2 linked regions of the Rhodospirillum rubrum ATCC 11170 genome follow. The protein of the gene in region 1 binds, or shares a complex with, the protein of each later gene. Links are inferred from orthologs where the notes say so. Each region holds a gene or a part of one and is shown in the gene's direction. Other genes may lie near its edges.

Region 1 (3,096 bases):
CCCTGGCGGATATTGAAGCGCAGCGGCATCCGCCAATTGGCCAGGGTCAGCATCATCCCGCAAAACAGCGTGATCACCGAAGAGCCGAGGAACGCCCGCCAGTCGCGGTTTTCAACCACCAGATCGACCAAGGCCGGCGCCAGCATCGAGAGCCCGAGGCCCGACAGCAGCAGCCCAAGGACCATCAGCACCGGGGCGAGATCGATCCCCCCCAGCATCAGGCCCCGGCTGGTGCCGAGTTGGCTTCCCCTCAGGCTCATTCCGTTTCCTTCCCAGGCTTGCGACCGCGCGAAAAAACCGCCCCCCGCGCCGCGCGGCGCCGGAGGTCGTAGGGGGCGAACCCCCGTCGATCACCTCGATCGACGCCGCCCGCCCCCTTCAGCGTGGCGATCATAAGGCAGGCCCGGGACGATTTGGCAAGCCGGGCGCTGTGGCGGTCCTTTTGAAATGGGTCGAAAAAGGGAGCGATGACGGACGGCGCGCCCCCCTGGTCAAGCCCGGGCGGGCGGCTTATCTTAAGGGCCATGACCATGCTTCTCCCCCTGTTCGAGCGCCCGCCCGCTGGCCCCCGCGCCGAGTTTCGTCTGGCCAGCGACTATCAGCCCGCCGGCGATCAGCCCCAGGCCATCGCCGAGCTGTTGCGGGGTCTGGCCGCCCAAGACCGCGATCAGGTGCTGCTGGGCGTCACCGGCTCGGGCAAGACCTTCACCATGGCCCAGGTCATCGCCGAGATGGGCCGGCCGACCCTGATCCTCGCCCCCAACAAAACCCTGGCCGCCCAGCTTTACGGCGAGTTCAAGAATTTCTTTCCCGACAACGCCGTCGAGTATTTCGTCAGCTATTACGACTATTACCAGCCCGAAGCCTATGTTCCGCGCACCGATACCTATATCGAAAAAGACTCCAGCATCAACGAGCAGATTGACCGGATGCGCCACGCCGCCACCCGCGCCCTGCTTGAACGCCGCGATGTCATCATCGTCGCCTCGGTCTCGTGCATCTATGGTATCGGCTCGGTCGAGTCCTATTCCCGGATGATCATCCCCATCAAGGTGGGAACGACGCTGCCGCGCGCCGATCTGCTCAAGGCGCTGGTCGAGCTGCAGTTCACCCGCAATGACATCGCCTTCACCCGGGGTATGTTCCGGGTGCGCGGGGATTCGGTGGAGATCTTCCCCGCCCACTATGAGGACCGCGCCTGGCGGGTCAGCCTGTGGGGGGACGAGATCGAATCCGTGCGCGAATTCGATCCCTTGACCGGCGAGATCACCGCCAGCCTCGACGAAGTCACCGTCTATCCGGCCAGCCACCATGTCACCCCCCGCCCGGCGCTGTCCCAGGCGGTGCGCACGATCAAGGCCGAGCTCAAGGAAACGCTCGCCCGCTTTTACGACCAGGGCAAGGTGCTTGAGGCCCAGCGCCTGGAGCAGCGCACCACCTTCGATCTGGAGATGATCGAGGCGACCGGCCACTGCAAGTCCATCGAGAACTACTCACGCCATCTGACCGGACGCCGCCCCGGCGATCCGCCGCCGACCCTGTTCGAATACCTGCCCGAGGACGCCTTGCTGTTCGTCGATGAAAGCCACGTCGCCGTGCCGCAGATCGGCGGCATGTTCCGCGGCGACTTCAATCGCAAAAGCGTGCTGGCGGAATTCGGCTTCCGCCTGCCGTCCTGCGTTGATAACCGGCCGCTGAAGTTCGAGGAATGGGACGTCATGCGCCCGCCGTCGATCTTCGTTTCGGCCACCCCGGGGCGCTGGGAACTTGAACGCACCGGCGGCGTCGTCGCCGAACAGGTGATCCGCCCCACCGGTCTGGTCGATCCGGTCTGCATCATCCGCCCGGTCGAGGCCCAGGTCGACGATCTGCTGGGCGAGGTCAAGGCCTGCGCGGCGCGCGGCGAACGGGTGCTGGTCACCACCTTGACCAAGCGCATGTCCGAGGATCTGACCGAATATCTGACCGAACAGGGGGTAAGGGTGCGCTACATGCACTCCGACATCGAAACCCTGGAGCGGATCGAGATCATCCGCGACCTGCGGCTGGGCGCCTTCGATGTGCTGGTCGGCATCAACCTGCTGCGCGAGGGCCTTGATATCCCCGAATGCGCCCTGGTGGCGATCTTGGACGCCGATAAGGAAGGCTTCCTGCGCTCGCGCACCTCGCTGATCCAGACCATCGGCCGCGCCGCCCGTAACGTTGGCGGCCGGGTGATCCTTTATGCCGACAAGATGACCGATTCCCTGACCTTCGCCATCGAGGAAACCAGCCGCCGCCGCCAGCGTCAGCAAGACTACAACGCCGCCCATGGCATCACCCCGGAAACCGTGCGCTCGCGCATTTCCGATGTTCTCAGCAGCGTTTACGAAAAAGACTACGTCACCGTGACCACCGGGGTATCGGGCGACAACCAACTGGTCGGCAAATCCCTGCGCGAGCATCTCGCCGATCTCGACAAACGCATGCGCGCCGCCGCCGCCGATCTGGAATTCGAGGAGGCCGGCCGCCTGCGCGACGAGATCCGCCGCCTGGAGGCGCTGGACCTTGGCCTGCCCGGAGACGCCGGGGCGACCGGCCTTGCCGAAGCCGCCATCCCCTTGCGCGCCGCCGTCGCCAAAGGCCGGGGGGCAGCGGCCAAGGGCCGTGGTCGCAAGGGCAAAAGGTGAAAAGAAGCCGCAGCCCTTGTCCCTTCATATCCGCCCCATCGCCTTTGCCGACCCGCTGACCCTGGTCCCGGCCTTGGCCAAGGATCCGGTCTTCGCCTTTCTCGACAGCGCCGCCGCCGATCCCGGCGCGGGCGACGAGGATCGCGGCCGTTACAGCTATCTCTGCGCCGATCCCTGGCGGGTGATCACCGCCGATGACACCACGGTCCGGGTCGATAGCCGGCCGGTCGCCGGCGATCCCTTCGCCGTTCTCGCCGCCACCCTGGCCGAAATCGCCGAGGACGAGCCCGTCGCTTGCCCGGTGCCCTTCGCCACCGGCCTATGCGGTGTCCTTGGTTACGGCCTGGGTGCTTGGCTGGAACGGCTGGCCCCCGCCCCGGCCGATCGGCTGGCCCTGCCGGCGATGACCCTGGGCGTCTATGACTGC
Region 2 (3,173 bases), 470 kb from region 1 along the record:
GGGCGGTTTCGGCCACCGGGGAATTATCCAAAGGCGTGCGTTGGTGGTCCTTCAGGGTGGACAGCGTGGTACGCAATTCCTCGCCCAGGACCTGCTGGGTCAGCGCCAGATCATAGCGCGCCTGCAGGTTCATCCAATAAAGCGCTGTGGTGTCGAAAAACCGGGCCAGCCGCAAGGCCGTATCGGCGGTGATCGAGCGCTGCCCCGATAAAATGGCGCTGATGCGATTGGGCGGCACCGCCAGGGCCCGGGCAAGCTGATTGATGCCAAGGCGGTTGGGCTCCATGAACCGCCGCGCCAGGGTTTCCCCCGGATGATGTGGTTTGTCGTCCGGCGCGGACATCGGCTCCTCCGGTTCCTAAGGTAGGGGTAGAATAGCCGAGCCGGCCTTTCGCGCAAGCTCGCTTGCGGTCTTCCCGGCGCAATCGGTGGCGCGACGGGCCGTGGGGCTTTCGTTGGGCGCCCCGCCTGCCTATTGTGGGGGAAACCCCGCTCCCCCTGTTTTCATGATTACGGTGCCATGGACGATCCCTTCGAGCTTGACGAGCCGTCGCCTCCCGCCCCCCGTTTCCAGGGAGCCGAGCCGCCGTGGCTTGCCGGCCTTAATCCCGAGCAGCGCGCTGCCGTCACCACCACCGATGGCCCGGTGCTGGTGCTGTCGGGGGCGGGGACCGGCAAGACCCGGGTGCTGACGGCCCGCCTCGCCCAGATCCTGGCCACCCGGCCGGTGCGGCCCTGGCAGGTGCTGGCGGTGACCTTCACCAACCGCGCCGCCCGCGAGATGCGCGAGCGCGCCGGGGCGATGATCGGCCCCATGGCCGAACAGGTGTGGCTTGGCACTTTCCATGCCCTGGGCGTGCGCATGCTGCGCCGTCACGGCGATTTGGTCGGCTTGCGCTCGGGTTTCACCATTCTTGATGCCGACGATCAACTGCGCCTGCTCAAGCAGATCCTGGAAGCCGAGGGGATCGATACCAAGAAATGGACGCCCCAGGCGGGGATGGGGCTGATCCAGCGCTGGAAGGACAAGGGGCTGCTGCCCGAGGCGGTTCCCGCCGGCGACGGCGGGCGGGAGTATGCGGGCGGACGGGCGGTTGATCTGTACAAGCAGTATCAACAACGGCTGGCGGTGGTGAACGCCGCCGATTTCGGCGATCTGCTGCTGCACTGCCTGACCATCTTCACCAAGCATCCCGATGTTCTGGCCGATTATTCCAAGATGTTTCACTACATCCTGGTCGATGAGTATCAAGATACCAACGTCGCCCAATACCTGTGGCTGCGCCTGCTGGCGCGCGGCCATGGCAATATCTGCTGCGTTGGCGATGACGATCAGTCGATCTATTCCTGGCGCGGCGCCGAGGTTGGCAACATCTTGCGCTTCGAGGCCGATTTCCCCGGGGCGACGGTGGTGCGCCTGGAACGCAATTATCGCTCGACGCCGACCATTCTGGCCGCCGCCAGCGGCCTGATCCGCCATAACAAGGGGCGGCTGGGCAAGGATCTGCGGGCGGGGGAGGGCGACGAGGCCGGCGACGCGGTGATCGTGCGCGGGCTGTGGGATGGCGAGGAGGAGGCGCGCCGGGTCGTCGATGACATCGAGACCCGCCAACGCGCCGGCGATCGCCTGAACGGCATGGCGGTGCTGGTGCGTGCCGGCTTTCAGACCCGCGCCTTCGAAGAGCGGTTGATCCTGGCCGGCGTCCCCTATCGGGTGGTCGGCGGCGCGCGTTTCTACGAGCGCCAGGAAATCCGCGACGCCATCGCCTATCTGCGTCTGGTCGCCCAACCCGACGACAGCCTGGCCTTCGAGCGCATTATCAATCTGCCGCGCCGCGGCCTTGGCGATGCCAGTCTGCAGACGCTGATGCGGGCATCGCGGATGGCCTCGATCAGCCTGATGCGCGCCGCCCGCGAGGCGATCGAGACCGACGAGTTGCGGCCCCAGGCCCGCAAGGCCTTGCGCGCTTTCCTCGACGACATGGGGCGCTGGCGGTCCCTGGCCGATGCCATGGCGCCCGACGAACTCTGCGGGACGGTGCTTGATGAAAGCGGCTATCTGGAGATGTGGCGCAAGGATAAATCGCCCGATGCCCAAGGCCGGGTGGAAAACCTCAAGGAACTGGTTTCGGCGCTGAAGGAATTCGAAAGCCTGGGCGCCTTCCTGGAGCATGTGTCGCTGGTCATGGACAACGAGGCCCGCGCCACCGAGGACGCGGTGACCCTGATGACGCTGCATGCGGCCAAGGGCCTGGAATTCGATACGGTCTTCCTGCCCGGCTGGGAGGAGGAGATTTTCCCCCACCGCCGCGCCCTCGACGAAAACGGCGCCGAGGCCCTGGAGGAGGAGCGGCGCTTGGCCTATGTCGGGCTGACCCGGGCGCGCAAACGGGCGATCATCAGCTTCGTCGCCAACCGCCGGGTCTATAACGAATGGCGGGCCTGCCTGCCCAGCCGCTTCATCGACGAACTGCCGCCTGAGGTGGTCGAACGCGACAGCGCCAGCGGCGTTTACGGCTCGGGCGCTCAAGGCTATGCCGACGCGCCCGGCGGCTGGGGGCGGCTGGGCGGTCCGGGAAGCTGGGGCGGTGGCTGGGGCAACGCCGCGCCGGCCCGCGTGCCGGCGGCGGGCGACACCCCGTGGCAAACCCGCGACCGCAGCGGCGACGACCAGCCGAGCCTTCGCCCCGGGGACCGGGTGTTCCACGATAAATTCGGTGGGGGAACCGTTCTGGCCGCCGATCAGGGCCGGCTGGAGATCGATTTCGATAAGGCTGGCATCAAGAAGGTGATGGGGGGATTCGTCCGCAAAGCCGAGGGCACGTAAGGATCGCCCGCCCTTTTGGGGCGTTTGAGCCAAAGCCAACACCCCGCCGCCCGGCAATCAGGCGGCGGATGACCATGGCTGGACGCGCGACGGTTTTCCTGCCGGCGAGCGTAAGAGAGGGGCCCTCTGAAGAAAGGTGCCCTCTGCGGTCTTTGGGTCTTTCTTTGCGGGGACGTGACCCGCTTAGGCCGTGCGCAACCGCGGCGGTGGTCGGCGCGCTTCTTCAAACAGGCGCTCGGCCCATTCGGTCAGTCCCAGCAGTTCCCGGTCTTCCGGTGTCTGGCCGGTGGCGGTGGCGCGTTCGGCGGCATCAAGGAAATCGAGCAGGCCCGGCGGCGACGCGCTT

The links. The genes of interacting proteins can lie anywhere in the genome.
Region 2: the proteins of uvrB (region 1) and RRU_RS07970 are in contact, whole or in part, in a crystal structure (PDB 7EGT), measured with the Thermus thermophilus proteins. The link is inferred for Rhodospirillum rubrum ATCC 11170 from one-to-one orthologs. Residues at the interface, in WP_096411307.1 of Thermus thermophilus: Glu23, Leu25, Arg26, Asp27, Gly28, Glu29, Arg30, Phe31, Arg55, Glu326, Asp327, Phe328, Glu379, Ser382, Gln383, His398, Gly400, Arg401; in WP_096412145.1 of Thermus thermophilus: His654, Arg656, Phe657, Gln666, Asp668, Glu669, Lys680, Arg681, Leu682, Ser683, Lys685, Tyr686, Ala687.

What each region holds. Positions count from the first base shown.
Region 1 is NC_007643.1:1,334,686-1,337,781, reverse strand. Bases 175-3,096 are described here. They hold uvrB (excinuclease ABC subunit UvrB), read left to right. Parts: upstream 175-524; coding sequence 525-2,669; downstream 2,670-3,096. Other genes in these bases: RRU_RS05910 (anthranilate synthase component I family protein), read left to right, coding at 2,686-3,096; RRU_RS05920 (TrkH family potassium uptake protein), read right to left, coding at 175-260. In the rest of the region: more of RRU_RS05920, read right to left, coding at 1-174. UniProt on the Escherichia coli protein: The UvrABC repair system catalyzes the recognition and processing of DNA lesions. A damage recognition complex composed of 2 UvrA and 2 UvrB subunits scans DNA for abnormalities.
Region 2 is NC_007643.1:1,808,559-1,811,731, forward strand. What follows is about bases 175-3,173. They hold RRU_RS07970 (ATP-dependent helicase), read left to right. Parts: upstream 175-520; coding sequence 521-2,827; downstream 2,828-3,173. Other genes in these bases: RRU_RS07965 (HigA family addiction module antitoxin), read right to left, coding at 175-343; RRU_RS07975 (hypothetical protein), read right to left, coding at 3,011-3,173. In the rest of the region: more of RRU_RS07965, read right to left, coding at 1-174. UniProt on the Escherichia coli protein: A helicase with DNA-dependent ATPase activity. Unwinds DNA duplexes with 3'-5' polarity. Translocates on single-stranded DNA with 3'-5' polarity. Initiates unwinding more efficiently from a nicked substrate than double-stranded DNA.